Regions from separate parts of the Stenotrophomonas sp. 22DLJC03 genome, predicted to be linked through region 1. Evidence: predicted binding sites of a transcription regulator. Region 1 holds the regulator's gene; each other region holds the start of a gene.
What was found. Region 1 encodes FliA, which starts transcription of late flagellar genes. Its sites were predicted from a motif close to TAAAGTTTNNCNNNCNNNGGCCGATAA; they were not measured.
Positions count from the first base shown of each region.

Region 2: a site for FliA is predicted at 3,495-3,521, ahead of AC13GA_RS12670 (methyl-accepting chemotaxis protein). Genes of this name have one in related genera too.
Region 3: a site for FliA is predicted at 9,584-9,610, ahead of AC13GA_RS04660 (methyl-accepting chemotaxis protein). Genes of this name have one in related genera too.

Region 1 covers NZ_JBSPUG010000007.1:68,151-78,603, forward strand. The annotation lists gene AC13GA_RS18985 (putative bifunctional diguanylate cyclase/phosphodiesterase) at 1-1,832, shown strand, start outside; gene flhB (flagellar biosynthesis protein FlhB) at 1,977-3,107, shown strand; gene flhA (flagellar biosynthesis protein FlhA) at 3,152-5,212, shown strand; gene flhF (flagellar biosynthesis GTPase FlhF) at 5,358-6,998, shown strand; gene AC13GA_RS19005 (MinD/ParA family ATP-binding protein) at 6,985-7,872, shown strand; gene AC13GA_RS19010 (RNA polymerase sigma factor FliA) at 7,869-8,612, shown strand; gene cheY (chemotaxis response regulator CheY) at 8,670-9,062, shown strand; gene AC13GA_RS19020 (protein phosphatase CheZ) at 9,062-9,667, shown strand; gene AC13GA_RS19025 (chemotaxis protein CheA) at 9,670-10,453, shown strand, end outside.
Region 2 covers NZ_JBSPUG010000003.1:426,357-436,809, reverse strand. The annotation lists gene AC13GA_RS12675 (PepSY domain-containing protein) at 1-850, shown strand, start outside; gene AC13GA_RS12670 (methyl-accepting chemotaxis protein) at 929-3,466, opposite strand; gene AC13GA_RS12665 (arylamine N-acetyltransferase family protein) at 3,670-4,512, shown strand; gene AC13GA_RS12660 (VOC family protein) at 4,577-4,948, opposite strand; gene AC13GA_RS12655 (transporter substrate-binding domain-containing protein) at 5,031-5,747, shown strand; gene AC13GA_RS12650 (TonB-dependent receptor) at 5,802-8,414, opposite strand; gene AC13GA_RS12645 (alpha-D-ribose 1-methylphosphonate 5-triphosphate diphosphatase) at 8,553-9,695, opposite strand; gene phnF (phosphonate metabolism transcriptional regulator PhnF) at 9,796-10,453, shown strand, end outside.
Region 3 covers NZ_JBSPUG010000001.1:993,793-1,004,245, forward strand. The annotation lists gene AC13GA_RS04625 (glycoside hydrolase family 5 protein) at 1-1,111, shown strand, start outside; gene AC13GA_RS04630 (DUF937 domain-containing protein) at 1,184-1,786, opposite strand; gene AC13GA_RS04635 (catalase) at 1,895-3,538, opposite strand; gene mutS (DNA mismatch repair protein MutS) at 3,733-6,288, opposite strand; gene AC13GA_RS04645 (O-antigen ligase family protein) at 6,639-7,916, shown strand; gene AC13GA_RS04650 (glycosyltransferase family protein) at 7,916-8,908, shown strand; gene AC13GA_RS04655 (barstar family protein) at 8,936-9,328, opposite strand; gene AC13GA_RS04660 (methyl-accepting chemotaxis protein) at 9,642-10,453, shown strand, end outside.

The DNA.
Region 1 (10,453 bases):
CGCTGCCGCACCCGCGGCTGGCCGGTGGCGCCCTGCTGATGGGCACCGGTATCGCCGGCATGCATTACGTTGGCATGGCCGCAATGCGCATGCAGCCGGGCATCGACTACGACCCGCGCTGGCTGCTGTTTTCGCTGATGGTGGCAGTCGCTGCTTCGTGGACGGCCCTGTATGTGGCGTTCCGCCTGCGTGCGCAGCGCACCCGTGTCGGCGACCGGCTGGCAGCGGCGGGCCTGCTCGGGCTGGCCATCGTCGGCATGCACTACACCGGCATGGCCGCCGCACGCTTTCCGGAAGGCAGCATCTGCGGCGCAGCCGTCGGCGATGGACTACAGAGCGAATGGCTGGCGATGCTGGTGGTGATGCTCACCGTGGCGATCCTGGCCGTGGTGCTGGTGGTGTCCTGGCTGGACCAGCGGGTGGAGGCGCAGCTGCTGCGCCTGCGCAATTCCCTGTTGAGCACCTCGCTGACCGACGCGCAGCAGGAACTGACCCAGGCCGCACTGCACGACCCACTCACCCGCCTGCCCAACCGCCTGCTGCTGCAGCGTCGCATCGTCCAGGCACTGGCCGAGGCCGAACAGGGCGGCAGCCGTTTCGCTGTGATGTTCATGGACCTGGATGGCTTCAAGCAGGTCAACGATGCCTATGGCCACCAGGCCGGTGATGCACTGCTGGTGGCGGTGGCCGAACGCACGCGCCAACTGCTTCGGCCCAACGACATGCTGGCCCGTCTGGGCGGCGACGAGTTCGTATTGGTGGTGCGCATCGAGCACGACGAGGATCTTCCGACCCTGGCCCGGCGCATCCTGCAGGCGGTCGGCAGCGGGCCCCTGCTGCCGGACAACGAACTGCAGGTGACCGCCAGCATCGGCGTGGCGATCTGCCCGGACCACGCCGCCAGCGAGCGGCAACTGATGGCCTTCGCCGATGCCGCGATGTACCAGGCCAAGGAATCGGGGCGCAACGCCTTCGTGCTGTTCGCCGACTGGATGAACGACAGCGCCGAGCAACAGTTCAGATTGCTTGCCGACCTGCGCCGGGCAATCGGCAGCGAACAGCTGTTCCTCAATTACCAACCCAAGATCCGCGTGGCCACACAGAAAGTGGCCGGCGCCGAGGCACTGATCCGTTGGCGGCACTCGGAACATGGCCTGATCCCGCCGGATCGGTTCATCCGCCTGGCCGAGCGCAGCGGCGCGATCAATGAAATCGGCCGCTGGGCGCTGGACCAGGCCTGCCAGCAGTTGCGCCGCTGGCACGACGCCGGCCATGAAGGCTGGTCGATGTCGGTGAACCTGTCGCCGGTGCAGTTCAGCTCACCGCACCTGCTGCATGACGTGCGCGACGTCCTTGAGCGCTACAGCATCACCCCACGCTACCTGGTGCTGGAGATCACCGAGAGCACCGTGATGCGCGATACCGATACCAGCCTGCGCCTGCTGCAGGCGCTGTCGGCACTGGGCGTGGGCATCTCCATCGATGACTTCGGCACCGGCTATTCCAGCCTGCTGTACCTGAAGCGGCTGCCAGCCACCGAGATCAAGATCGACCACGCCTTCGTGCGCGATCTGGAGCACAGCGCCGAGGATGTGGTGATCGTCTCGGCGATCGTGGCGCTGGGCCATGCGCTGGACATGGACATCGTGGCCGAAGGCGTGGAAACCGCCGCCCAGCGCGCCTACCTGGAACGGCTGGGCTGCGATTACCTGCAGGGCTACCTGCTCGGTCGCCCGGTCGATGCCGCCCGCTTCATGCAACTGCACGACCTGCCCCGGCCTCGTGTGGAACTGGCACAGAGCCCGCCGCCCAGCGGCAACGCGCCCCTGTAGCCGAGCCCGCGCCCGGCTCCCCCCCCGGGCATGACCCGGCGCTGCCGGTGCCTGCTCTGGTAGGTGCCAACCTTGGTTGGCGCATGAACCCGTCACGGCATGGTTCTTGCACGCACCCCGGCATCTCCTGCCGCAGTGCCCGTGATGTCCGAAGACGAATCCGCCGGCGAAAAGACCGAACAACCCACCGAAAAACGCCTGCGCGATGCCCGTGAACAGGGTAACCTGCCGCGCTCGCGCGAACTCGGCACCGCCGCCGTGTTCGGCGCCGGCGTACTGGCGGTGATGGCGATGAGCGGCTCGATCGGCCGTGGCGCCAGCGCCTGGATGAAGCATGCGCTCAGCCCCGAACAGAGCCTGCGGCAGAACCCGAAGGAACTGTTCGGCCACTTCGGCGACCTGCTGCTGCAGTTCATGCTGGTGATCGCGCCGCTGGTGCTGGTCTGCCTGCTGGCCAGCTTCGTCGCGCCACTGGTGATGGGTGGCCTGCGCTGGTCGCAGAAGGCGATGCTGCCGGACATCAACCGCATGAACCCGATGAGCGGGCTCAAGCGCCTGTACGGCCCGGAGGCCATCGCCGAGTTCACCAAGTCGCTGTTGCGCGTGGCTTTTGTCGGGGTCGCCGCTGGGCTGGTGGTATGGACCGGCTTCGACACCCTGCGCGGTCTGATCCACCACCCACTGGAGACCGCCATCACCGACGGCCTCGGCTTCACCCTGCGCCTGCTGCTGGCTACCGCCGGCGCCATGCTGGTGCTGGCGGCCATCGACGCCCCGTACCAGCGCTGGAACTGGATGCGCAAGTTGAAGATGACCCGCGAAGAGCTGCGCCGCGAAATGAAGGAAAGCGAGGGCAGCCCGGAGGTGAAGGGCCGCATCCGCCAGCTGCAGCAGCAGATGGCCAACCGCCGGATGATGGAGGCGGTCCCCACTGCTGACGTGGTGGTGGTCAACCCCACCCACTATGCGGTGGCCCTGAAGTACGAGGGCGGCGCCATGAACGCCCCCAAAGTGGTCGCCCTGGGCGTCGACGAGACCGCCCTGCGCATCCGTGAAGTGGCCGATGGCAACAAGGTCGCCATCGTCTCGGCGCCGCCTTTGGCACGCGCCTTGTATCGGGAAGGCCAACTCGGAAAGGAAATCCCCGTGAGACTGTATTCGGCCGTGGCCCAGGTCCTGTCCTACGTCTACCAGCTGCGCGCCTGGCGCACTGGCCCGATGCCGGACAGCCCGCACATCCAGGTGGATGAATTCGGCAAGGGAGGCCGCCCGTGAGCGCCCAGCCCTCCCCCGGCTTCAACACCCGCCGCGCCCTGGAGATGATCCGCCAGGGCCTTGGCGCGCCACTGATCGTGCTGGCACTGCTGGCCATGGTCGTGGTGCCGCTGGCCGCACCGGTGCTCGATGCGCTGTTCACCTTCAACATCGCCATCTCGCTGATGGTGCTGCTGGCGGTGGTCTATGTGAAGCGCCCGCTGGACTTCACCATCTTCCCGATCGTGCTGCTGGTCACCACCATGCTGCGGCTGGCCCTGAACGTGGCCTCCACCCGCGTGATCCTGCTCAACGGCCAGAACGGCCACGACGCGGCCGGCAAGGTCATTGCCGCCTTCGGCGAGTTCGTGATCGGTGGCAACTACGCAGTCGGCATCGTGGTGTTCGCGATCCTGACCATCATCAACTTCGTGGTCATCACCAAGGGTGCCGGCCGCGTCTCGGAAGTTACCGCGCGCTTCATCCTCGACGCCATGCCCGGCAAGCAGATGGCGATCGACGCCGACCTCAACGCCGGTTTGCTGACGCGTGAAGAAGCCAAACTGCGCCGCGAGGAAGTGCGCGAGGAAGCCGACTTCTACGGTGCGATGGACGGTGCCAGCAAGTTCATCCGTGGTGATGCCATCGCCGGCATCCTGATCCTGTTCATCAACATGCTGGGCGGCCTGGCCGTGGGCGTGCTGCAGCATGGCATGCCTTTCGGCGATGCCGCTGCCACCTATACCCTGCTGTCAATCGGCGACGGCCTGGTGGCGCAGCTGCCGGCCCTGCTGGTCTCCAGTGCGGTGGCGATGCTGGTCACCCGTGCTTCGCGCTCGCAGGACATGGCCCAGGCGATGAGCGGCCAGGTGTTCGGCCAGTACCGCGCGCTTGCGATCACCGCCGGCATCCTCGGTGTGGTCGGCCTGGTGCCGGGCATGCCCAACGTCGCTTTCCTGACGCTGGCCGCGATCCTGGGTTTCATCGCATGGAAGCTGTACCGCAAGAGCAAGCTGCCGGCTGCCGATGCCTCCGCCGGCAACAGTGACGCCGCCGCACTCACTGCGCTGGGCCGTCCGGCCGCACCCGCGCCCACCGCCGAACTGAGCTGGGACGAGCTGCGCCCGGTCGATCCGCTGGGCCTGGAGGTCGGCTACCGCCTGATCCCGCTGGTGGACAGCAACCAGGGCGGCGAACTGATGGCGCGGATCAAGGGCGTGCGCCGCAAGCTGACCCAGGATGTCGGCTTCCTGATTCCGTCGGTGCACATCCGCGACAACCTGGAACTGCCGGCCAATGGCTACCGCGTGCTGGTGCACGGCGTGCCGGTGGCCACCGCCGAGATCCATCCGGACCGCGAGCTGGCACTGGACCCGGGCAGCGCGCTCGGTGCGCTGGAAGGTATCGCCGGCAAGGACCCCGCCTTCGGCCTGGACGCGACCTGGATCCAGCCGCACCAGCGCGCCCAGGCCGAGACGCTCGGCTACACCGTGGTCGATCCGGCCACCGTGGTCGCTACCCACCTCTCGCACCTGATCCGCGAACACGCGCCGGAACTGCTCGGCCACGAAGAAGTGCAGCACCTGCTGGCCAACCTGGCCAAGAGTGCGCCCAAGCTCGTCGAAGATCTGACGCCGAAGGCACTGCCGCTGTCGGCGGTGGTACGGGTGCTGCAGAACCTGCTGGTCGAGCGCATTCCGATCCGCCAGCTGCGCAAGATCGCCGAAGCGCTGGTCGAACACGCGCCCAGCAGCCAGGACCCGGCCGTGCTGACTGCCGCCGTGCGCACCGCACTGGGCCGCTTCATCGTGCAGGAGATCGCCGGAATGTCGGCCGAGCTGCCGGTGTTCACGCTCAACCCACAATTGGAACGTGTCTTGCAGGAGTCCACGCAGGGCAACGGCGCCGCGCTGGAACCCGGACTCGCTGAGCGACTGCACCAGAGCCTGGCCGAATGTGTCAGCAAGCAGGAAGCCCGCAACGAGCCCGCGGTCGTGCTGGTACCCGGCCCGGTGCGCGCCGCGCTGGCCCGCCTGGTCCGCCACAGCGTTCCGTCGCTGTCGGTCCTGGCCTACAGCGAGGTGCCGGAGGACAAGCGCCTGAAGCTGGTCGGAACGATCAGCTGACGCCGCCCTCCGATGCGCCAGAAAACAGACACCACTTTCGAACCAACGCAACAGACAGATACCAAGGGGAACCCGCACCGTGCAGACCACCGACCACCCGAGTTCTCCGACCGCCACCCCGCCGTCTTCGTCCCGTGACCACAGCATGAAAATCAAACGATTCGTTGCCGCCGACATGCGCTCGGCCATGAACCTGGTGCGCAAGGAACATGGTCCTGACGCCGTGATCCTGTCCAACCGCCGGATCGAGGAAGGCATCGAGATCGTTGCCGCCGCCAACTACGACGAGAGCGCCGTGCAGCGTGCACTGGAAGCCTCGCGTCGTGACATCGCCCCGCCGCCGGCACCAAAGCCGCGCAATGCCGCCGACGCGGTGATCGCTGCAGTGACCCGTCGCCGCAGTGCCACCCCGGCACCGGAACCGGTGGCTGCGACCACCTCGGCCGTTGCCGCGCTGGCCCGCGCCGCCGTTGGTGCCACCGGCCGGACCCTGGACAGCGCCGACGAGATCGTGCCGACCCGCGGCAGCACCGGCTTCGCCGCCACCCTGGCGCGTGCTGCCGTCAACGAACCGGCGCGTGCGGAACAGGCCTTCGGCCCGTTCGCAGACGCCGTCGCCGGCGCTGTCGCTGCACCCGCCGTGATCATCCCGGCCAACCGTGCGCGCTTCCAGATCGATCCGCCGCATGCCGAGCATCAGCAAAGCCCGGCCCCGGCCGTGGCGGTGCAGCCGCCGCCGCTGCCGCTGCCGGCCAGCGTTGTGGCCGACGCGCAGTCGCAGACCTTCGCCGACGAACCGTCGATGGCGGACGCAACCATCGACACCGCCCCGGAACCGACCCTTGCACCAGCCCCGGTGCTGACCGTGGTCGCCCAGGACGATGCCGAGATCCGACAGCTGCGCCAGGAAGTGGCCGGCATGCGCCAGGTGATCGAGCGCGAGATGAACCGCTTCACCGACGAGCGCCTGCGTGGCTGCCCGGTGCGCGCCACTGCACTGGACCTGATGGACGAGTACGGCTTCGACGCCGGCCTGGCCCGCGACGTGGCCATGCAGATCCCGCTGGAGACCGATGCGCACCGCGGCCGCGGCCTGATGCTCGGGCTGATCTCGCGCAAGCTGCCGATCGCCCCGGTCGACCCGCTGGAGGAAGGCGGCGTGATCGCTCTCGTCGGCCCGACCGGCGCCGGCAAGACCACCACCATCGCCAAGCTGGCCTCGCGCTTCGCCGAGAAGCACGCCCCGCGCGATGTCGCCCTGGTCACCACCGACACCACCCGCATCGGTGCCCGCGAGCAGCTGTACGGTTACGGCCGCCAGCTCGGCATCGCGGTGCATGAGGCCAACAGCGGCACCGACCTGGACCAGCTGCTGGAACGCTTGAAGGACTACAAGCTGGTACTGATCGACACCGCCGGCCTGGGCCCGCGCGACCGCGCCCTGGCCGCCCAGCTGCAGTGGCTGCGTGCCGCCCGCCAGGTACGCACCCTGCTGGTGCTGCCGGCCAACACCAGCTTCGGCGACATGGACGAGGTGGTCCGCCGCTTCGGCGCGGCCAACCTGCAGGGCCTGGTGCTGAGCAAGCTGGACGAGACCGGCCGCTTCGGCAACGCCCTGTCGGTGGCCGTGGACCACGCCCTGCCGATCACCTGGGTGACCGACGGCCAGGACGTTCCGGAGGACCTGCACCGGGCCAGTGCAGCCAATCTCGTACTTCGCCTTGAAGATTTGCGCCGCGCGGCCGATATGCCCTGCAACCCGGAGTTGAACCATGCCGTCGCGTGAGTACGCCAAGCTGACCAAGACCTTCCCGCTGTCGGCCACCCGCAGCGAGCCGCTCGGCCCTGTGCGCACCATTGCGGTCACTGGCGGCAAGGGCGGCGTGGGCAAGACGAATGTGTCCGCCAACCTGGCCGTGGCGCTGGCCGGCATGGGCAAGCGCACGCTGCTGCTGGACGCCGACCTCGGCCTGGCCAACATCGACGTGATCCTGGGACTGAACCCCACCTTTACCCTGGCCGACTTGGTCGCCGGCCGCTGCTCGCTGGATGACGTCATCGTCGAAGGCCCGAACGGCGTGCTGGTGGTCCCGGCCGCGTCCGGCCGCCGCCACATGGCCGAGCTGGCCCCGGCCGAGCACGTCGGCCTGGTCAACGTGTTCTCCGAGCTGGAACGCGAGCTGGACATCATGGTGGTGGACACCGCCGCCGGCATCAACGATGGCGTACTGACCTTCTGCCAGGCCGCACAGGACACCGTGGTGGTGGTCTGTGACGAGCCGGCCTCGATCACCGACGCCTACGCACTGATCAAGGTGCTATCGCGCGAGCGTGGCGTGGACCGCATCCAGGTGGTGGCCAACATGGTGCGCGACCCCAACGAGGGCCGCGTGCTGTACGAAAAGCTGACCCGTGTCTGCGAGAAGTTCCTCGCCGATGTCTCGCTGAACTACCTCGGCTGCGTTCCGCAGGACGATTGGCTGCGCCTGTCGGTGCAGCGCCAGCAGCCGGTGGTGAAGGCCTATCCGTCCAGCCCGGCCGCGCTGGCGATCACCGAGATCGCGCGCCGTACCGCGCGCTGGCAGGCGCCGACCGAACCGCGTGGCGGCGTCGAATTCTTCCTCGAACGCATCCTCAAGCAGCGTGGGGTGACGGCATGAAAGGCGCAGCCCAGTACAGGGAAGTGCAGCGCTCGGCGGCGAACGAAGTCATCGCCCAGCATTCGGACCTGGTGCGGCGCATCGCCCACCACCTGGCCGCGCGCCTGCCAGCCAGCGTCGAGGTCGACGACCTGATCCAGGCCGGAATGATGGGCCTGATCGAAGCCTCGCGCAGCTACGACGCCGACCAGGGCGCCTCGTTCGAGACCTACGCGTCGATCCGCATCCGCGGCTCGATGATCGACGAGATCCGCCGTGGCGACTGGGTGCCCCGCTCGGTGCACCGCCGCGCTCGTGATGCCGCCGCCACCATCCGTCGCCTGGAGCAGAGCAGCGGCCGCGCCGCCAGTGCCACCGAAGTGGCCGCGGCGATGGAAATGCCGCTGCCCGAATACCTGAGGCTGATGGAAGACGCCGCACGTGGCCAGGTGCTGAGCCTGGAGTCGCGCATCGAAGACCAGGGCGAGCTGGACACCGTCACCCAGGGGGGCCCGACCCCGCAGCAGGTGCTGGAGCGCGGCGAGTTCGGCCGCGAGCTGGGCAAGGCGATCGGCCACCTGCCCGAGCGCGAGCAGCTGGTGCTGTCGCTCTACTACGAGCAGGAGCTGAACCTGAAGGAGATCGGCGCGGTGCTTGGCGTGAGTGAATCGCGGGTCTGCCAGATCCACGGCCAGGCAGTGCTGCGCCTGCGTGGTCGACTGAAGATTTTCGAGGCGGCGGACGCCGGCCTGGAAGAATGAACATGCCCGAGGCGGCTGCCCCCGGCCGCCCGGACTGAACAACAAAGGAACTCTGCTTTGAACAAGAACATGCGCATCCTGATCGTCGACGACTTCTCGACCATGCGTCGGATCGTCAAGAACCTGCTGGGCGATCTGGGCTTCACCAATACCGCCGAAGCCGAGGACGGGCATGCCGCGCTGTCGCTGCTGCAGAGCCAGCCGTTCGATTTCGTGGTCACCGACTGGAACATGCCGGTGATGACCGGCATCGAACTGCTCAAGGCGATCCGCGCCGATGCCAAGCTGAAGACACTGCCGGTGCTGATGGTGACGGCCGAAGCCAAGCGCGAGCAGATCATCGAAGCTGCCCAGAGCGGCGTGAACGGCTACATCATCAAGCCGTTCACCGCGCAGACCCTGGAAGAGAAGCTCGGCAAGATCTTCGAACGCCTGGCGGCCAGCGCCTGATGGATACCACGGTCGACAGGAACGCCCTCGCCCTGCGCCTGCAGGAAGCCCTGGACGCACTCGAGTCCGGTGACGAAGCCGCGTGGCGGCAACGCATCGACGGACTGGTCGCGCTGCGCACGCAGCCGATGATGAGCGGCCTTTCGCGGCTGGCCCGTGAGCTGGGACAGGCGCTGGGTGAGCTGCCGACCGTGCCTGACGAAGCAGGCGAACTGGACGACGCCTGCGCGCGCCTGGACCACGTGGTGGCGATGACCGAACAGGCCACCCATCGCACCCTGGACCTGGCCGAGGAATGCCGCAGCCTGACCGAACAGCTGCGCGCCGAAGGCCTGCAGCCTGGCCAGGACGCGCAGCTCGAGCGCATCCGCCACAACCTGACCGAGATCGCCCTGACCCAGAGCTACCAGGACCTGACCGGGCAGATCATCCGTCGCGTGGTCGGCATCGTGCGCCGCGTGCACGAAGGCTTCGGCGCACTCGGCCTGCCGCCGGAACAGCATCGCACCGACCCGGAACTGGCCGGGCCGGCACTGAAGGGACTGGACCGCCACGCGGTCTCGCAGAACGACGCCGACGACCTGTTGTCGGATCTGGGGCTGTAAGCATGAGCGCGGTATCCGACGACATCACTGCCGATTTCATCATCGAGGCGCAGGAAATCCTGGATCGCCTGGGCGAACAGCTGGTGTCGCTGGAGCAGGCACCCCAGGACGGCGACCAGCTCAATGCGGTGTTCCGCGGCTACCACACGCTGAAGGGTGGCGCCGGCTTCCTTGGCGTGACGGCCATGGTTGAACTGTGCCACGCCGCCGAAGAAGCCCTCGGCGCCGCACGCGCCGGCCAGGCGGTGCTGCAGGCCCACCATTTCGATGCCGCCCAGCAATCGCTGGATTACCTGCAGTCGATGCTGGATGCGGTGTCCTCGGGTACCGAACCGGGCTACGCGCCCCCCGAGCTGATCGCGCAGTTCGATGTACACGGTGGCGCCACCGCCCCGGCGGCCGCCGCTGCGCCCGCCGCCGGTGGCAGTGACCTGATCACCGACGATGAGTTCGAGGCCCTGCTCGACCAGCTGCACGGCGGCAATGCCCCGACCGCGGTCGCACCGGCGAAGAAGGCCGACGACGGCCTGATCAGCGAAGACGAGTTCGAAGCCCTGCTCGACCAGCTGCACGGTGGCGCCGCACCCGGCACCAAACCGGTCGCCGCAGTGCCGGCGGCACCGCCCGCGCCACGCCCAACCGCACCCGCACCGGCGGCCAAGCCGCCCGCCAAGCCACTGGCCGAAGCCGAGCACACCGTGCGCGTGGATACCAAGCGCCTGGATGCGATCGTCAACCTGATCGGCGAACTGGTGCTGTCACGCAATCGCTTGAAGACCCTGCGTG
Region 2 (10,453 bases), on a different contig from region 1:
CTGGCGTATCCGTCTTGCCGCGCCCGCCAAGGTGCGGTGGCAGGCCGGTGACATCCTGCATATCGCACCCCGCCACAATGCAGGGCACGCCAGTGCAGTGCTGAAGGCGCATGGGCTGGACCCACTGCAACCACTGCTGGTGGAAGGCAACCCGCGCACGCTGTTGGCCCTGGCCAGCGAGCGCGAGCTACCCGATGCAGACGCCGCGCTGGCGGTGCAGGATGCCTGCCTGTGGCTGCGCGGACTGCCGTTGCTGCCCGGCCGCGAGTACTCGATCGCCTCGTGCACGGATGACGGCGCAGTGGAACTGGTGGTGCGCCTGGTACATGACGCCTCCGGTCGGGCTGGACTGGGTTCGGGGTGGCTGTCACTGCATGCACCGATCGGTGCCAGCATCGTCGCCCGCGTACATCGCAATCCCGGCTTCCACCGCGTGCCGGGTGCACCGATGGTGCTGGTCGGCAACGGTACTGGCATCGCTGGCCTGCGCAGCCTGTTGCGCGAAGCCGCCCATGCTGGCGAGCACGGGCATTGGCTGCTGTTTGGCGAACGCCAGTGCGCGCACGACTTCCTGTTTGCCGAAGAAATCGAGGCCTGGCAGGCCGATGGCCATCTGTCGCGGGTGGACCTGGCGTTCTCGCGCGATGGCGACGGTGGCTACGTGCAGGATCGACTGCACGCCGCAGCCGATGCGCTGCACGAGTGGATGCAGCGTGGCGCGGTGATCCATGTCTGCGGTTCGCTGCAGGGCATGGCCGAAGGCGTGGACCAGGTGCTGCGCGCTGCGCTGGGCGATGACGCAGTGGAGACGCTGTTGGAAAGCGGGCGCTACCGGCGCGACGTGTATTGAGCCATCCCGCCGGGCATGGCCCGGCGCTACCGTTTCAATCTGCCTCGGCTAGCGCCGGGCCGTACTCGGCGACCGCGGTCATGCCGCGCGTGCGGCCTGCAGCGCCGGCTGCAGCTGGAACGCCCCCACCGCTTCTGCCAAGGCATGCACCTGCGCCTGCATCTGCGCAGTCGAGGCGCCGGCCTCTTCCACCAGGCTGGCGTTGCGCTGGATACTGGCTTCCATCTGCACGATGGTCTGGTTCACCTGCGCGATGCCGGCATGCTGGTCCTGGGACGCGCTGCGAATGCCGGCCAACAGCTCGGCCAGCTGCTGCACGCTGCCGACGATCTCGCCCATCGTGGTGCCGGCCTGTTCGGCCTGCTGGTTGCCCTGCCCGACACGCGCCACCGAATCCTCGATCAACCCCTTGATCTGCTTGGCCGCCTCGGCGCTGCGCTGTGCCAGCAGGCGCACTTCGGCGGCCACCACGGCGAAGCTGCGACCCTGCTCTCCGGCGCGCGCCGCTTCCACCGCCGCGTTGAGCGCGAGGATGTTGGTCTGGAAGGCGATGCCATCGATCAACTGAGTGATGTCACCGATGCGTCGAGACGCCTCGCTGATGCCATGCATGGTTGCCACCACTTGGCCGACCGCCTCACCGCCGCGCTGGGCCACTGCCGCCGCGCCCTGGACAAGTGCATCAGCGCGGCCTGCGGCATCGGCGTTGCGGCCGACCGTATCGGTCAGTTCATGCATCGATGCTGCAGTCTCTTCCAGGTTGGCCGCCTGCTGCTCGGTGCGCTGTGACAGGTCGTGGTGACCGGCGACGATTTCGCCAACACCCGTATCGAGGCTGGACGTAGCCTGCTGGATGCGGGTGACGATGCGGCCCAGCTGCGCGACGGTGGTATTGGCATCGTCACGCATGCGCGCGAACACGCCCTGCAGCTCACCTTCCATGCGCACGCTGAGATCGCCGCGTGCCAGTGCCGCCAGCAATGCCTGTAGATCGCCGAGGTTGGTCTCGAAGGTCACCAGAAGCCGGTTGATGCTGGTCGACAGCGTACGCACGAAGCCTTGCTTGCCGTCCAGTGCAATACGTCCGTGCAGGTCACCGTGTGCGGCGGCATCGACCAGGGCTGCCACCTCGGTTTCCAGCAGGGTTTCCAGCGCGCGGCTGCGCCATTCCACCGCGACACCAAGGAAATGGCCCTCGTCGATGATGGCGTTGGCGATCAACTGGTAGCGCACGCCGGCGTGGCCGATCTCGCGCTCCTCGCGCTGGCGCACGCCGGCCAGGCTGGCCAGCGCCGGGTGCAGGCGCACCGCGTCACCGCCCACCAGGTCTTCGGCCTGCAGATCCAGCAGCTGCAGCAGCGCAGGGTTGGCATACGCCACCTGGCCTTCGGCATCGACCACCATCAAGCCGGTCTGTGCGCTGTCCAAGGCCTGTCGCACGCGGGTATTGCCGCGCGCTACCGCCCGCTCGGTTTCGATACGCGCGCGCAGGCGCTGCTGCATGTGGACCAGGCGCTGGGCCAGCTGGCCGATCTCGTCGTTGGCGTTGTACACACGCAGCATGGTGTCCAGGCGGTCTTCGGCAATGTCGCTGGCGAAGCGCAGGGTGTCCTGGATCGGCTGGCGTACCGCGCGCAGCACCAGTATCAGGCTGGTGATCAGCACACCGGCGACCAGCAGCAGGGTCACTGCGAACAGCACGCTCATGGTGCGTGCACCGGCCTGCTGGCGCGCCTGTGCCTTGCCCAGCGCGGCGACCTGGGCCTGCTGGAAGGCGCTCAGCGCCGGTGCGACGCTGGCCGCGGTGTCCAGCAGCGACTGTGCTTCCACATCCAGGCCAACGCGGGCGGCGGTATAGCCCAGCAACGCGACCTGATAGGCCTCCATGCCGTTGCGAAGGGCATCCTGCGCATCGGTCGGCAGGCCCACCAGCCCGAGATCGAATGGCAGTTTCTCTTCGCTCGCACGGTCGGCATGGGTGGAGTCGCCATCGAGCAGCAGCAGTGCTTCCTGCCAGCGCATCTTCTGCAGGGACAGCGCCAACGACGGCCGCTGCAGCGCATCCACCTGCGCCTGCAGGGTGTCAGCGGCCTGCTGCAGCTGCGCGGCAAGGCCGGCATCGCCACGACCCATCTCATCGACGCGTTCGAACAGGGCGGCCACACCCTGCGAGAACGCGCCGGCGGCTTCGGTCAGCGCCTGCAGCGCCTTGCGCCGTCCGGCATCCATCGGCATCGCGCGCAGCGCCTGAAGATCGGCCTGCAGCGCCTTCTGCGTCGCCAGCAGCTGCGCGCGGTCGGCATCATCGAAACTGCGTGCATACTGGGTCTGCAGACGACGCGCTTCGGCCACCCGTGTGGACAGGCTGGCAGCCAGATCGCTGCCACGCTGGTAGCTGGCCTGGCTGCGCGCGGCCAGGGAGTTGGCATGGCCGGTCCACGCGTAGACGGCGGCGATCGCCACCAGGCCCAGGCCACAGACCCACAGGGTCGCCTTGAGCTTGTCGGCCACGCTGAGCCGGTGCGGCTGCAGCCACAGCAGCAGGCCGGGGGACGCCGAGCGCAACGCGGCAAGCCGCATGCGCAGGGACCGGAGGTGGGGGACGACGGCCGACATGACAGACTCCAGGCGAAAGGACGCACCTGTATCGGCTGGATATGGGGCAACTTTAGGTTTTTTTTGGTTCAGTCCCACCGATTGCTGGCGGACGCGGCCTTTGTACCCGGCATAGGCGACGGGGGGATGACACCCGCGCAGTGCTTGACCTCAACCCCGGTTGGGGGAACACAGTGGACCTCCCTCCCCCGACCGGTGGCCGCATGACGACGCTCGATGTCCCCCGCTACCTGCAGCGCCTGCAGTTGGATGCACCGCCACCGCCAACGCTGGCTGGCCTGACCCTGCTGCAGCAGCGCCACAACGCGCTGCTGCCATTCGAAACCCTCAGCTGCCTGCTGCGCGATGCAGTGCCGATCGACCTGGACAGCGTGCAGCGCAAACTGCTCGATGAACGTCGTGGCGGCTACTGCTTCGAACTCAACGGCGGCCTGCTGGCGCTGCTGCAGGCGCTGGGCTTCGATGCGCAGCCGCTGAGCGCGCGCGTTCTACTGGCGGCACGGGACGGCGAGCTCACGGCGCGCACCCACCTGCTGCTGCGCGTGCACGTGGACGGTGACGAATGGCTGGTGGACGCCGGCTTCGGCAGCCTGACCCCGACCGTACCTCTGCGCCTGCAGGGTGCGCAGCCGCAGGCAACGCCGCACGAACGCTATCTGCTGCAGCGGCTGCCCGGCGACGGAGACTTCGTGCTCTCCGCCGAGTCCAACGATGGTTGGCGGGCGATGTATCGCTTCGACCTGCAGTCACCGGCCCCGATCGACAACGTGGTGGGCAATTGGTACGTGTGCACCCATCCGGATTCGAGCTTCCCCGGCCAGCTGCGTGCGTCGCTGACCGGACCGGACTGGCGCCGCACCATTGGTAGCGGCAACTACACCGAGTACCGGCCCGGGCAGGCACCGGACAAGCGCCCGTTGCACGATGTCGGCGATGTGCGCGAGGTGCTGCAGCAGCGCTTCGGCATGCTGCTGCCGAACGACCCGCGGCTGGACCCGGCGATCAACGAATGGTTGCAGCGCTCGCGGGCCGCGCCCCACTTGTAGCGGCGAGCCATGCTCGACTGGTGCATTGACGGCGCGACCAGCAGCAGCCGAGCATGGCTCGACTCTACAGAATCGCGCGCGCCTGCAACGCAATGCGGTTGCCTTCGCTGTCGCGGATCTCGGCCACGCGCCAGTCACCGGCATCAGCGGGGCCGAAACACAGTTCGGCTCCAACCTGCAAGGCTCGCTCGAGGCTGGCATCAAGGTCATCGACCCCGATGTAGATGCGCGCGCCCTGTTCTGACGGCCGGTAGTCCGCCCCCTGCACCAGCGCCATGCTGGCCCCTGCCGCTTCATCGCCGAACGGCAGGTAGGCCATCCGGCAATCGTGCAGCAGGATCGGTTCGTCCACCTGCACCTGCAACCACTGCTGGTAGAAGGTGATGGCACGGGCCAGGTCACTGGCTGGGATCTCGACATGCAGGATCGGATTCATCCGCGCAGGATAACCGGACGCTGACGCTGCCTGCGCAGCAGCACTGGCATGCTGGACGCCCCCCTGTTCCGCGGAGCCCTGCATGTCCCTGGCCGATCATCGAAGCACACTGGCACCGCGAGGCTTTCTGCGCGTAGCGATCAACCTGGGCAACCCAGTGCTGGCGCAGGGTGATGCCCGTTCACCGCGTGGCCCTTCACTGGAGCTGGCCACAGCGATGGCGCAGCGGATGGGCGTGCAGGCCCGTTTCACCTGCCACGACGCTGCGGCGTCGGTGGTCGCCGCAGCGGCCGAAGATGCATGGGACCTGGCCTTCCTGGCCATCGATCCGGCGCGGGCCGACCGCATCGCCTTCAGTGCCCCATACGTGGAGATCGAAGGCACCTACCTGGTGCGCGAGGACAGCCCCTCGCAACAGGTGGCCGACCTGGACCGCGACGGACTGCGCATCGCGGTCGGCCGCGGTGCGGCCTACGACCTGTTTCTCAGCCGCGAACTGCGCCACGCCATGATCGAGCGGGCAGAGACGTCGGCGGCGGCGATCACCCTGTTCGAGCAGCGGCGCCTGGATGCCGCCGCCGGCGTGCGCCAGCCGCTGGAAGCCTGGGCACAGATCCATCCTGGCCACCGCGTGCTGGCTGACCGCTTCACCGCGATCCAGCAGGCGGTGGCAGCGCCGGCCTCCCGCCCGGCCGACGCGCTGAGGGCGTTGTTCGAGGAAGTGGAGGCGATCAAGGCCGGCCCGTTGCTGGCTGAAGCCTTCGCCCGTGCCGGGCAGGCGGTCACGCTGGTGCGATGATTGAAGAGCAGAAGCAGTCGAGCTTGGCTCGACTCTACAGAACGCCGGTACGGCTCACTGGAACAGATACTTCAGGCCGATCTGCGCACGACGGCCGTAGTACTCCACCTGCAGCGGGCGCTGCGGGCTGCCTTGGTAGTACTTCAACGGCTCGTTGGTGAGGTTGCTCAGCTCGGCGAACACCGTCCAGCGATCGAAGGTATAGGAAGCGCTGAAGTCGACCGAGGTGTTGGCGCCGTACCAGGCGTCGGTGACGCTGCTGTCGCCGTGCGCTTCGATGTAGGCACCCTTGTGATTGGTGGCCAGACGGGCAGCGAAGGCGCCGTCGTCGTAGTACACGGTGACGTTGTACAGGCGGTCGGCCTGGCCGGTTATCGGCACGTTGCCGTTACGAGCCGGAATGCGCATGCGCGAGTCCATCAGGGTCAGGTTGGCATTGATGCCCAAGTTGCTCCACAGGCCTGGCAGGAAATCGAAGCGGCGCACGAAGACGAACTCTGCGCCCCACAGCTTGGCATCGTCACCATTCTCGGGCCGGTAGAAGGTGACGTTGGGGTTGCCGTTGAAGCTGCCGGTGCTGCTGCTCTGGAACACCGGATTACTGATGTTCTTGTAGAACACCCCGCCGGACAGCAGACCCAGCGGACCGGCATACCACTCGGCCATCAGGTCCAGGTTGTCCGAATAGGTCGGGTCCAGGTTGGCGTTGCCGGAGGTGAAGGTGCTGTCGGCTTCCATGAACGAGCCACCCGGGTTGATGTCACCAAAGTTCGGGCGGGCGAAGCTGCGGGTCAGGCCCAGCCGCAGGTTGAGATCGCTGCGCGGTGAGAAACGCACGTTGAGCTGCGGCAGCGCCGAGGTGTAGCGCTTGCGGCCCAGGTTGGGCACCAGCGCGCTGCTGCCATCAGCGTCACGCTCCAGCACCAGACCGCGCACGTCGGTGGCGGTGCGTTCCAGGCGCACGCCGCCAACCACGTCCCAGCGCTCGTCCGGCTTCCAGGTGGCCATCGCATAGGTCGCGTACTGCTTCTCGGCCACGTCGAAGTTGCGACCCAGCGCCGCGCCGTTGGCCACCAGTGCCGAATCGCCCGGCACCAGCACCAGGTGCTGCTTGTTCTGCCGGTACCATTCGGCCAATGCCTGCACCGGTACCACCTGCGAGAAATCGCGGGCGTAGTCACGTCCATTGCCGACGTCGTAGCCACTGCGGTCCGGCTGGTCCATCAACGGGAAGTCAGCCAGGGTCGGTACCGGCCCGCCGGTGGCGGAGTTCCAGGCATAGAACTCGTCGGAGAAGCGCGCGCGGCGCTGCTTGTCGCGGTACTTGGCCCCCATCTTCCAGGTCAGCGTGTCGCTCGCGTCGAAACTGAAGTCCAGCTGCGCGACCGCCTTGTCCTTCTCATTGATCGCCACCCGATACAGCTCCACCGCGCTCAGCGACATCTTCCGCGGATCCATTGCGAAGCTCGGCGGCAGATGGGTTTCGGGGGTGTCGGCGGCAACGTTGCCGCCATCGAGGGTGTTGTACGAGTTGCGGCCCACACCACGGTCCTGCAGGCCCTGGTAGCCGACCTTGCCCTGGTTGAACTGGACCACGAAGTACGCGTTGTCGGCGCAGGTGGGAATGCAGCCATAGCGGAAATCGTTCTCGGCACTGGCCAGCTTCCAGTCCACCTGGACCCGGCCGAAGGTGTGCTGGCCGCCGAATTCGAACGTCTTGAATTCGGTGATCAGCTCGTTGTGGATGTTCTGCAGCTCCACGCGGTCCTTGTCGAACCGGTAGCGGTGCTTGTAGTGGGTCTCATCGTCGCTCAACTCGCCATACTGGCCACGCACGTACAGGCGATGGCCATCGGCCGGAAGGAATTCCATGCCACCGTTGACGCCGCGCGTGGTGCGCTCGCCGGTGTAGTCGCGCAGCTCCAGCCGGTAGACGCCCAGGCCGTCGGCACTGCGGCGCGGCTCGAAGTTGTCGGTCGCCCACGGGCGCTTCCAGTAGGTACCGTTGATCAGGAACCCGAAGCGTCCATCGGCGCTGCGGTCGCCGTACAGCACGTTCGCGCTGGTGCCGGTGTCGACTGCCTTGTCGTTGTAGTTGCCGGCCACGCTGGCGGCAAACGTGCGCCGTGTCGGTGCGGTGCGGGTGACGAAGTTGACCTGGCCACCGATGGCGTCGCCTTCGCGGTCGGGCGTGAGCGTCTTGCTCACTTCGATGCGCTCGATCAGCTCGGTCGGGAAGAAATCGAATGCCGTGGCACGGCTGGTGGTTTCCTCTTCGGCGGTCGGCAGACGGTCACCGTTGAGGGTGGTTGAGTTCCACTGTGCCGGCAGGCCACGCACGGCAACGAAGCGGCCTTCGCCCTGGTCGCGTTCGATCGACACACCGGGAACCCGCTGCACGGCTTCGGCAGCGTTGTGGTCGGGCAGCTTGCCGATGCCGTCGGCACTGATCACGTTCATCAGATGGCTGGCTTCGCGCTGTGCATCCAGCGCCTGTTTCTCGCCACTGACGATGCTGCCGACCACGGTGACGGTGTCCAGGTCGACGGCGGAGGTGGCGGGCACGGTATCGGTCGCGGCTGGCGTGGCGGCCTGGACGGCCAGCGGGGCATGCAGCAGGGCGAGCAGACCCAGGGTAAGCGGATGGCGCGAAGGCAGTGTGGACATGGCGATGGCGGCGGCAAGGGAAAGTGGGCCACTCCGGCGGGAGCGGCGATGGCGGCCACTTTCGATCAGTGCGGTGAAGCGCAGGCGGCATCCACTAGGCAGGTCGGGGCAGCTGTCTAGGTGTTCGCACCGCGGCGGCTACTGGGCCAGCAGGCGACGGCCGGCCACCCAGACCTCGGCCACGTAGTCCGGCGTGGACCCACGCACCCGCAGCAGGTCGGCGCGCAGGCCTTCGCCGATGCGACCGCGATCCTGCAGGCCCAGCGCCTGCGCCGGCGCATGGCTGACCGTGGCCACCGCACGTGGCAGGCTCCAGCCCAGCTGCGCGCACAGCACGCCCAGCGCCGGCAGCAGGCTGGCGGGCACATAGTCGGAGGACAGCACATCGAGGCAGCCGGCACGTGCCAGTTCCAGCGCCGCCACGTTGCCGGAATGCGAGCCGCCCAGCACCAGGTTGGGTGCGCCGGCGACGATTGTCAGACCGGCTGCACGTGCGGCGGCAGCGGCCTCCAGCGTGGTCGGGAACTCGCAGATGCGTGCACCACAGGCCACGGCTTCATCTACATCCGCAGCCACCGTGTCGTCGTGGCTGGCCAGGCACAGGCCGCGGCTGCGCCCCCACTGCAGCACCTGCTGCAGGTGTGCTTGACGATAGCGCGCCTGTTGCGCACGGCGTGCCTGCAGCAGATCATCCAGGTAACCGGTCTTCGTGTCGGTCGGCAAACCGTAGTAGGCCGCATAGCGCTGCAGATTCCGGAACTGGCGCTGCCCCGGCGTGTGATCGGTCAGCGACAGAAGGCGCACCGCCGGATCATCCAGCAGTGGCCCCAGCAATGGCAGCAACCCGGAATACGGCAGCTCCGCACGCAGGTGCAGGTAGTGGTCGCTGCGCAGGCCGCCGGCGCGGCGCGCCTCAACCAGCGCCGCATGGGCGGCCTGCAGGCTGCGCACGCGCACGCTGTCGGCTTCCACGTCGCCCACCGCCAAGGCATCGCAGGCCGTGGTGATGCCAGCAGCCAGCAACTGCGCATCGTGCGCCTGCACGGCCGCCGCGGCGGGAAACGCCACGCCCGGGCGCGGCACCAGGTGTTTCTCCAGATTGTCGGTATGCAGCTCCACAAACCCCGGCATCAGCCAGTCGCCGCCACAGTCTTCTGCGCCCGGCAGCCCCACCCGCCCCCGCCCCACCGCGCGGATACACGGCCCGTCCAGCACCACGTGGCCGTGCACGACCTCGTCGGCCAGCACCAGCTTCAGGTTGTCGAGAATGCGCTCGCCCATGGATTTCGCCGTCTGTGTCATGCCGTTGCAACCGCAACGCGTTGATATGCCCGCACGTGCAGTGCACCTGTCTAGTCCAGCAGCCGCAGATGGAGGTTTGATGACCATGACCGACCCGGCCTTGACGCCGCGCGATTCGGCGCTGCCGCTGTGGCAGCAGATCGAACAGGCGCTGCTGCGGCAGATCCGCGAACGCCAGCTGGTGGAAGGCGACCAGCTGCCCTCGGCGCAGGACCTGGCCACGCGCTTCGCAGTCAACCGCCATACCGTGCGGCGCGCGATCGAGGCGTTGGAGGAGCGCGGCTACATTCGCACCGAAACCGGCCGCGGCAGCTTCGTGCAGGAGCATCCGTACCACTACCCGATCAGCCGACGCACGCGTTTCGGCCGGGCCATGCATGACCTGAACGTAGAAAGCCACTACACCCTGATCGACACCCGGGTGCAGGTGCCCAGCCGCCAGGTAGCGCGCGCGCTCGGCCTGATCGCTGGCGAGCGCGTGCATCGGGTGGTGTACTCCAGCCAGGTGGAAGACCGTACTGTGGACCACAGCGAAGCCTATTTCCCGGCCACCCGCTTCCCGGGGCTGGGCGAGGTGTTCGCACGCACGCCGTCGGTGACCCGCACGCTGGCCGCATTCGGGGTGACCGACTACCTGCGCCGGCACACCACGGTGATGGCGCGCCTGCCCGATGCCGAGGTCGCGCGCGTGCTCGGGCAATCGACGCGACGGCCGGTGCTGTGCGTGCATTCGCTGA
Region 3 (10,453 bases), on a different contig from region 1:
ACCGCAACGCGGTGGCAACAGCATGAACATGTCGCCTCCGGACCGGAAATACTTCGAGGCGCTGCGTGCGACCGGTGCGACCTGGGTGCGGCTGGTGCCGGACAAGTGGAAGGGGCAGGGCGGTCGTGACTTTCTGATCGGCAACGCCGATGACTATCGCGGACTGGTTCCAGCCGACCTGGCCACGCTGCGGCGGGTGCTGGATGACGCCGATGCGGCCGGGCTGAAAGTGGTGCTGACGCCGCTGTCGCTGCCGTTACTGCGCTGGAAGCAGCACAACGGCGATGTGGTCGACCAGCGCCTGTGGCAGTCCTTCGACAACCAGGAGCCCGCCCGGCGTTTCTGGCGCGATCTGGCCACGGCGCTGAAGGATCATCCTGCCTTGGCCGCCTACAATCTCATCAATGAACCGGTGCCCGAGTACGGTGCAGGCCTGGCCGAGCATGCGTCCAGCGAGGCGATGAAGCAGTGGTATGCCGGTGTGCAGGACGGCCCACGCGACCTGCGCCGCTTTTATTCCGGGTTGATCGCCAGCATCCGCGAGGTCGACGCCGCGATGCCGCTGATGCTGGATGCGGGCTGGTACGCCGCCGCCGACGGTTTCAACTACTGGCCGGCACCGTTGGCGGATTCGAAACTGCTGTACAGCGTGCACATGTACGAGCCGTACGCGGCAACCAGTGCGCCGAACCAGACGCGCGCCAAGCCCTGGCGTTATCCGGCACAGGTGCCGTTCGGTGGAGGCAGCGAGCGTTGGGATGCGGCGCGTGTGCGCCGTTACCTGCAGCAGCCGATGACGTGGGCCGCCTCGCATGGTGTCGGTGCCAACCGCATGGTGGTGGCCGAATTCGGCTGCATGCGGCGATGGCCGGACTGCAGCCGCTACCTGCAGGATGTGCTGCAGGTGCTGGAACAGGACAAGGTGCACTGGGCCTTCTACGCCTTCCGCGAGGATGGCTGGGACGGCATGGACTACGAACTGGGCGACAAGCCGCTGCCGTGGTCGTACTGGCAGGCGCAGGAAAAGGGCCGCCATGTCGAGCCGCCGCGCTTGATGCAGGCGCCCTTGTTCGCACCGATCCTGCAGCGTTTGAAGGCGGGCAACCAGTAAGCCGCCGGGCATGGCCCGGCGCTACCCATGGAGATGCCGATAGCGCCGGCCCATGCCCGGCGAGGCTTTCCGTCAGCGCTTGCCGCCGAGCAGATTGCCGCCCAGCTTGAACAGATCGCCCACGCCCAGCTGACCATCACCGTCCTGGTCCAGCAGGCTGCCGAGCAGGCCACCGGCCAGGCCACCCTGCTGCTGCACCTGCTGCTTTTCCTGGCCCAGGGCCTGGCTGAGCGAGCCGGCATCGGCTTGGCCGCCGCCCAGACGCTGTGCCAGGAAGGCCATCACGATGGGAGCAAGGATCTGTAGCAGCTGGCTGGTGCGGCCACTGTCGAGTTGGGTGGCCTGGGCCAGGCCGGTTTCCACCTTCTGCTGGCTGCCGCCGAAGATGTGGCCGAGGATACCGGCGCCATCGCTGGCCGCACCGCCGCCGCCACCGCCCAGCACCGAACCGAGCACGCTGCCCAGGTCCAGGCCGCTGTGGTTGTTCTGCAATGCGCCGAGCAGCGCTTGTGCGCCCTGTGGCTGCGAGGCGTTGTTGCCCAGCGCGCCCATCAGCACCGGCAGCGCGGCACTGATCGCGCCGGAAGCCTGGGTATCGCTGATGCCAAGCTGCTGCGACACCTGTTGCAGCGGGGCGCCCTGCAACTTGGTCAGAAGTTCATCGGTCAGGCTCATCTGGGGAATCCTCGATTGGGGTTGGGCGTGCAGAAGGTACGACGCGGACCGTTAAAACGGCGACGCCGCCTCCCGGGGAGGCGGCGTGCCGTACGCAGGGGAGGGCGATCAGAGCTCGATGTCTTCCGCACCCGGGGTCGCAGCGGGGAAGTCCGCGTCCGGCTGCGCCGGCTTGAACGGGTCGGACGGTTGGCCGGCCAGTGCCTTCAGGGCCGCAGCGATGCCGGCACCATAGGCCGGGTCGGCCTTGTTGCAGTTGTCGATGTGGCGCTGCTTGATGAAGTCCGGCGCATCGCCAAGGGCGCGGGCGGTGTTGGCGAACAAGCGCTCCTTCTGGGCCTGGTTGTAGCTGCGGAACAACGCCCCGGGCTGGCTGAAGTAGTCGGCGTCATCCTCACGGAAATTCCAGAAGTCGGCGTCGCCCCGGATCTTCATCGGCGGCTCGCGGTACTGCGGTTGCTCCTGCCACTGGCCGTAGCTGTTCGGCTCATAGTGCGGCAGGCCACCGTAGTTGCCATCCACGCGCATCGCACCATCGCGGTGGTTGCTGTGCACCGGGCAGCGCGCTGCGTTCACCGGAATCTGGTGGTGGTTCACGCCCAGGCGGTAGCGCTGCGCATCGGAATAGGCGAACAGGCGTGCCTGCAGCATCTTGTCCGGCGACGGGCCGATGCCCGGCACCAGGTTGCTCGGTGCGAACGCCGACTGCTCCACGTCCTGGTACCAGTTGACCGGATTGCGGTTCAGTTCGAACTGGCCCACTTCGATCAGCGGGTAGTCGCTCTTCGGCCACACCTTGGTCAGGTCGAACGGATGCACGCGGTAGGTTTCCGCGTCCAGCTCCGGCATGACCTGGATGAACAGCTTCCACTTCGGGAAGTCGCCCTTCTCGATCGCGGCGAACAGGTCGCGGCCGTGGCTTTCGCGGTCATGGCCGACCAGGATCTGTGCCTGCGCGTCGGTCAGCGATTCGATGCCTTGCTGGCTGACGAAATGGAACTTGACCCAGAAGCGTTCGCTGTCGGCATTGGTGAAGCTGTAGGTATGCGAGCCGAAGCCGTGCATGTGGCGGAAGCTGCGCGGGATGCCGCGGTCGCTCATCACCACGGTCACCTGCAGCAGGGCTTCGGGCAGCAGCGTCCAGAAGTCCCAGTTGTTGCGCGCGCTGCGCAGGTTGGTGTGCGGGTCGCGCTTGACCGCCTTGTTGAGGTCGGCGAACTTGCGCGGGTCGCGCAGGAAGAACACCGGGGTGTTGTTGCCGACCAGGTCCCAGTTGCCTTCTTCGGTGTAGAACTTCAGCGCGAAGCCGCGGATGTCGCGCTCGGCGTCGGCGGCACCGCGCTCGCCGGCTACCGTGGTGAAGCGGGCGAACATCTCGGTCTGCTTGCCGACCTTCTCGAACAGCCTGGCGCGGGTGTACTTGCTGATGTCGTGGGTGACAGTGAAGGTGCCGAACGCGCCCGAGCCCTTGGCGTGCATGCGGCGCTCGGGAATGATCTCGCGGTTGAGGTTGGCCAGCTTTTCCAGCAGCCAGACGTCTTCCATCAACAGCGGGCCACGCGGGCCGGCGGTCTTGCTGTTCTGGTTGTCCACCACCGGTGCGCCGAAGGCCGTGGTCATCGGCGTGACCGGATCATCACCATGCTTCTGCTTCGGCGTGGTGCTCAGCTCGCGCTGCTGCTGGGCGCCTTCCTCAGGCGACGGGGCGCTGTGGTAAGGGCACTTGGCGTTGTTGTTGTCGGACTGGCTCATCGGCTGGCTCCTGGTGGCGGTGAAGACGTGGGAGAAACATCTTCACTCGACTTTAGCTATGGCCAGATGAAATGAATAATCGAATGATTCATTCAGGTTGATAGATTCTGTCAATTGGAACGCAGAATCAGATTTGCGCAACCTTTCGATGGGCCTCCCGCAAGGCGGCGGGAGGCCATGGGCGTGCGCTGCGGTTACAGCAGCGCCTTCAACCGGTACAACGCTTCCAGCGCCTGCTTCGGGGTCAGTTCGTCGGGGTCGATCGCGGCCAGTGCTTCCTGTGCCTTGCTCGACGGTACCGCGAACAGGCCGAATTGCTGCGGTGCATCCAGCGCCTGCGGCGCCAGCTCGGCGGCATGGCTTTCACCGCCGCGCTGCTCCAGCTCGGCCAGGCGGCGCCGTGCCTGCGCCACGGTGGCGCGCGGCAGACCGGCCAGCGCGGCCACCTGCAGGCCGAAGCTGCGGTTGGCCGGGCCATCCTTCACCGCATGCATGAACACCAGCGCCTCACCGTGCTCGACCGCATCCAGGTGCACGTTGGCGATGCCGCTGCGGCCGCCTTCGTGCTGCTCGTCGGCCAATGCGGTCAGTTCGAAGTAGTGGGTCGCGAACAGCGTGTAGCAGCGGTTCTCATAGGCGAGGTGGCGCGCCACGGCATCGGCCAGGGCCAGCCCGTCGTAGGTGGAGGTGCCACGACCGATCTCGTCCATCAGCACCAGCGAATGCGCGGTGGCGTGATGCAGGATGTAGCTGGTCTCGGCCATCTCGACCATGAAGGTCGACTGCCCGCGTGCCAGATCATCACCGGCGCCGATGCGGGTGAGGATACGGTCGATGGGGCCGATCAGCGCACGGCTGGCCGGCACGAAGCTGCCGATGTGGGCCAGCAGCACGATCAGCGCGTTCTGCCGCATGTAGGTCGATTTACCACCCATGTTCGGGCCGGTGATGACCAGCATGCGACGGTCCGGATGCAGGTCCAGGTCGTTCGGTTCGAACGGCTGCTCGCGCACCGCCTCGACTACCGGGTGGCGGCCACGCTCGATCTTCAGGCAGGGCTCGGCCTGCAGTTCCGGGCGTGCCCAGTCCAGAGACTGCGCGCGTTCGGCGAAGCCGGCCAGCACGTCCAGTTCGCTCAGCGCGGCAGCACACTGCTTCAGCGGTTCCAGCTGCCCGCCGAGGGTATCCAGCAGCTGCTCGTACAGGTACTTCTCGCGCGACAGCGAACGGTCGCGCGCGGACAGCACCTTGTCCTCGAAAGCCTTCAGCTCTTCGGTGATGTAGCGCTCGGCATTGGTCAGCGTCTGCCGGCGGGTGTAGTGCACCGGGGCACGATCGGACTGGCCCTTGCTGATTTCGATGTAGTAGCCGTGCACGCGGTTGTAGCCCACCTTCAGGGTGGCAATACCGCTGCTTTCGCGCTCGCGTGCTTCCAGGTCGACCAGGAACTGGTCGGCATGGGTGGACAGGCGGCGCAGTTCGTCCAGCTCGGCATCGAAGCCGTCGGCCAGCACGCCACCATCGCTCAGCTTCAGCGGCGGCATCTCGGCGATGGCGCTGGCCAGCAGGTGCGCGCATTCGTCGTGCTCGCCGAGTGCGGCGTGCAGGGCCTGCAGGCGCGGCGAATCCAGCGGTGCCAGCACGTCGCGCACGGCTGGCAGCAGGCCCAGGCCATCACGCAGGGTAGAGAAGTCGCGCGGGCGCGCCGAGCGCAGGGCGACGCGGGTGAGGATGCGTTCGAGATCGCCGAGGCGACGGAACTGCTCGCGGATGTCAGCATCGCTGCCGCGGTCGATCAGCGTTTCCACTGCGTGGTGGCGCTGTACCAGTACCTCGCGCAGGCGCAGCGGGCGATGCAGCCAGCGCCGCAGCAGGCGTCCGCCCATCGGCGTCACCGTGCTGTCGAGCACGCCCAGCAGGGTGTTGCGGGTATCGCCGTCTACGCGCGTGTCCAGTTCCAGATGGCGGCGTGTTGCTGCATTCATCGCGATCGCTTCGCCGGCGGTTTCCATCGCGATGGAGGTCAGGTGCGGCAGGCGCTGCTTCTGGGTTTCCTCCACATAGCCGAGCAGGGCGCTGGCTGCTGCAGTGGCGCGGGGCTTGTCATCGATGCCGAAGCCGCTCAGATCATGCAGCTTGAAGAAGGCCAGCAGCTGGCGGCGCCCGCTGTCGGCGTCGAACAGCCACGGTGCGCGGCGGCGCACGCCGGTACGCTGGCGCAGGAATTCCGGCCAGTTTTCCTCGTCGGGCACCAGCAGTTCGGCCGGTTCCAGCCGTGCCAGCTCGGCTTCCAGTGCGTCGTCGGTTTCCACCTCGTTGACCAGGAAGCGGCCACCGGCCAGGTCGGCCCACGCCAGGCCGTAACCCTGCTTGCTGCGCGACAGCGCCATCAGCAGGGTGTCGCGGCGTTCATCCAGCAGGGCCTCGTCGGTGACCGTGCCGGGGGTGACGATGCGCACCACCTTGCGTTCGACCAGGCCCTTGGCCAGGGCCGGGTCGCCGATCTGTTCACAAATCGCCACCGATTCGCCCAGTGCCACCAGCCGTGCCAGGTAGCCTTCGTAGGCATGCACGGGTACGCCGGCCATCGGGATCGGCGCGCCGCCGGAGCTGCCGCGCTGGGTCAGGGTGATGTCCAGCAGCCGTGCCGCCTTGCGGGCGTCATCGTAGAACAGCTCGTAGAAGTCACCCATGCGGAAGAACAGCAGCAGGTCCGGATGGTCGGACTTGGCCGCGAAGAACTGCTTCATCAGCGGGGTGTGGTCCTTGGACGCCTTGGCGTTGCTGGTGTTGTCTTTTGTATCAGTCACTTGGGGCGTTTCGCGTCTTGGGCAGGGCGTCGGGGCGTGGCCATGCGACCACGGCCGGCAGGGCCGTTAGTGTAGCGACCTGGGGCGGTCGGTGATCCGCAGCGTCGGTGGTCCGGGCAGGGCCGTTGGCCGGGCTGTCTGCAGGCCAACGCCACACGCCCATACACCTGTGGTTTGGTTGATTTCCGTAGGCCCCCACGGTAGTGTCAGCCCCGGCGATTTCCGCCAAACGGCCTCCATGGAAACCGGGGCAACTCATCCCCGGGCGGGCGTTGATGGAAAGAACAAGCATGACTGCAGCCAGCACGGCCGCCGAACCTCGTTACACCTGGCGTACCGTCCTGCTCAGCATTCTGGTCGCCCTTGTCCCGCTTGCCGGATCCGCACCCTACAACCTGCTGAAGGCGGTGCTGCTGCTGGCCCTGCTGGTCACCGGCGTGGTCCTGATCCACCGCCAGCCCGATGTCCGCCTGCGCTACCGCATCGCCCGGTTCATCGTGATCGTCTGCTTGCTGCGCCTGGCCTACTCCTTCTACAGCATCGGCTGGCACGGGCTGCGCTGGAACGAACTGGACCTTCCGGCACAGACACTGATCTACCTGGGCACGGCCGCGGTATTCGCCACCGCCCTGGACTGGCGCCTGATCTGGAAGATCTTCGCGTTGTCGACCCTGATCTTCGGTGGCTCGTGCATCGTGCAGCACCACATGATGGGGCTGGAACGCGCACATGGTTTCAGTGGTGGCGAGTGGACGGCCATCGAGTTCACCATGGTCACGCTGTGCATGGCGCTGTTCTCGGTCATCCGGCTGATCCAGCCGAACGTCCATCCGGCCGAGCGCTGGCTGCACGGCATCGCCATCGCGGTGGGCGTCTACGGTTCGATCCTGGCGCAGAGCCGGGGGCCGATCCTGGCGTTCATTCCCGCGATGTTGATGGTGATCGCCGTGCACGTCCGGCGCACCCGTCGCTGGCGCGGCGCGCTGGCCTTTGTCGGTGCGCTGGTCATCGGCGTGGCCGGTGCCACCACCATGCTGAACCATCAGGTCATCCAGCGCTTCGGTGAGGTCAGTGGCGAAATCTCCGGTTTCAGCCAGGAGAACGAGGTCGGCTCGGTCCGCGAGCGCATTGCCATGTGGGGCGTGGCGGTCGACGCCTTCGCGGAGCACCCGTTGGCCGGTGTTGGCCTGAACCAGTTCGGCACCTATGCACGCGAAGGTATCGCCCGCGGCGAGGTCTCCGACTCGATCGTACGTTACAACCACCCGCACAACGAATACCTGGAAGCGGCGGCGACCGGAGGTGTGCCGCTGTTGGTGATCATGCTGCTGATCTTCATCCTGCCCGGCATCCACTTCGCGCGACGTCTCGGCCATGCCGATGAGACGACCGCGATGATCGCCACCGCAGGACTTGCCGTGGTCATTGTCTACGCACTCTCGGCGTTCACGGACAACGTGTTCTACCGGGCGATGCCGCATTCGTTCTATTTCTACCTGGTGCTGGGCTTCATGCTGGCGACCGCATTGCCTGCGCGCAACCTGCACCGGGAAGGGAGTGCCCGCTGATGGCACATATCCATCTGCTGGCCGCCGACAACCAGCGTGGCCTGTCCCATGACATCCAGGTGATCGAGCGCTCGCTGCAGCAGCTGGGGCACGAGGTGACCGTCAGCCGTCTGGATGCAGTGCGCAATGGCGGCGCCTGGAAGCTGCGCGGGATGCGCCTGCGCAGGCTGCTGGCCTCGTGGCTGAGCCTGGGCCGGAAGCCGGCACGGTTCGACATCAACATCTCGCTGGAGCATGTCCGGCCGGCAAGCTTCGGCCTGGCGAAGGTCAACCTGCTGATTCCGAATCCGGAATGGGTGTCTGCACGCAGCCTGCGCATCCTGCCGCGGTTCGATGCACTGCTGACCAAGACCGAAGAAGCCACGCGCATCTTCAATGCGCTTGGCCTGCGCGCGCTGGAGGTCGGCTTCTGCAGTCGTGACCGTCACGACCCTTCGGTACCGCGCAAGCCGCGCAGCTTCCTGCATGCAGCTGGTACCAGTCGCATGAAGGGCACGGCAACGCTGGTCGAGGTCTGGAAGCGCCATCCGGAGTGGCCGTTGCTGACCGTCCTGCGGAGTGGTCCTTCGGACGAGGACGAGGGCGGTGCCGCGAACCTGCGGATCGTCCGCGAGCGCCTGCCCGATGAGGAAGTGCAGCGCCTGCAGAACGAACATGCGTTCCACCTGTGCCTGTCGCAGACGGAAGGCTGGGGCCACTACCTGGTGGAGGCGATGAGCTGTGCGGCGGTGGTGATCACCTGCGATGGCGCGCCGATGAACCAGATGATCGACGACAGTCGTGGCATCCTCGTTGCTGCCCATGAGGGCCAGCCCTGCCACTTGTCCAGGACCTGGCACGTGGACGAGGCTGCGCTGGAACAGGCCATCGAGCGTGCCTTGGCGATGGATGCGCTGGAGTGGAGCCGTTTGGGCGCGGATGCGCGCGCGTGGCATCTGGCCAGCGCGGTCGCGTTCCCGAAGCGGCTGGGTGAGGCCCTGGCCAAGCTCTGAGGCGAACACGCTGTGGTTGGTGCGTGCTCAGGCGGGGACCAGCGTGACATGCGGGTGGCCGTTGAAGATCTCCATCACGATCTCGAAGTAGGTCTGTCCCTGGCCCTGTTGCAGCGCCGCCAGCTGGTCGGCGATCACCGCGGTGTTGAAGGTGCCGGCCTGATCGAGTTTTGACTGCAGCCAGGCCTGGGTGGTCACGCGGCCCAGTGCTTCGCGGCTGTGCTCGATGTCGCGCCACACAACCGTGGTGGAGGCATGACCAGCGAGAGCGCCGTAGCCACCCCACAGCAGATCATCCAACGCGTCCAGGCTGGGTCCCAGCTGCCAGTCTTCGTCGGCCATGAACACGCGATTGATTTCCACGTAGAGACTGGCGATGTCGTTGATGGACGCGCCTTCGATGTGCAGGATCCGGGTCATCTGCCGACTGTAGCCGTCCCGGGCGTCGCCATGCCATGACATGCCCGGTCCGGGACAGTTCTGTCATGTGCAGATAATCCAGGGTCATCGTGCACAGGGTGTGGCGTGATTATGGCGTTAAATCCATGTGATTTTCATCGGGCGCTGGCGTGTCAGCGGTATTCGATAAATGATATGGCGCCATTATCCGCTTCTTTATTTTCTGACTACCTGCACAGTTTCATGTATTTGGATCGGTCCATATATAAAGTCCCGTAAAGTTTCCCGTCGCTGCGCCGCCATCGAACGTACGGCCACGATCAAGGGAATTGAGATGCTTGCCTTACGTAATCTCCGTGTGGGATCCCGGCTTGGCGCCGGCTTCGGTCTGCTGCTGCTGTTCATCATGGCCATCGTCGGCCTCGTGCTGTATGGAAATCAGCTGAAGTCCGCCCAGTTCGAGAAAGTGGTGGACGTCAACATGGTGAAGATGCGTTTGTTGAATGACATGCTTGATACCAACAACGCGGTGCTGATGCATCGCCGCCTGATGGTGATCAAGCGTGGTGACGAGTTCGACAAGGATTACCAGCGTGCCCAGGAGTTGTCGCGGACCTATGACGGTATCTGGGCCAAGTACATCAAGATTCCGCGTGATGCTACGGGCGATACCCTGGTCGCACGCATCGAGGCCGCCCGCAAGGCCACCGATGCGTCAACCCAGCAACTGCATGAGCGCATGAAGTCCGGGGATTTTGATGGCGCAGCGAAGGAGCTGCTGGCCGAGCACGGATTGGCAACGGCCTGGAATGAATCCATTTCGGCCCTGCTGCGCCATCAGGAAACGCTGACCGAACGCAGCCGCGAAGAGTACCGCGCAACAGAATCGTGGACCGGCACGCTATCGATCGCGTTCGGGGCACTGAGCCTGTTGCTGGGCACGTTGGCGGCCTGGGCGATCACCCGCAGCCTGACCCGCCCGCTGGAAGGAGCGGTGAAGCTGGCCGATGGCATCGCCAATGGCCGTCTGGACAGCAGCATCGACGCCACCGGCAACGACGAGGTGACCCAGCTGCTGAAGTCGATGCAGCGCATGCAGGCACAGTTGCAGTCGGTGATGGCGGCACAGGGCGAGCTGGCCCGCCA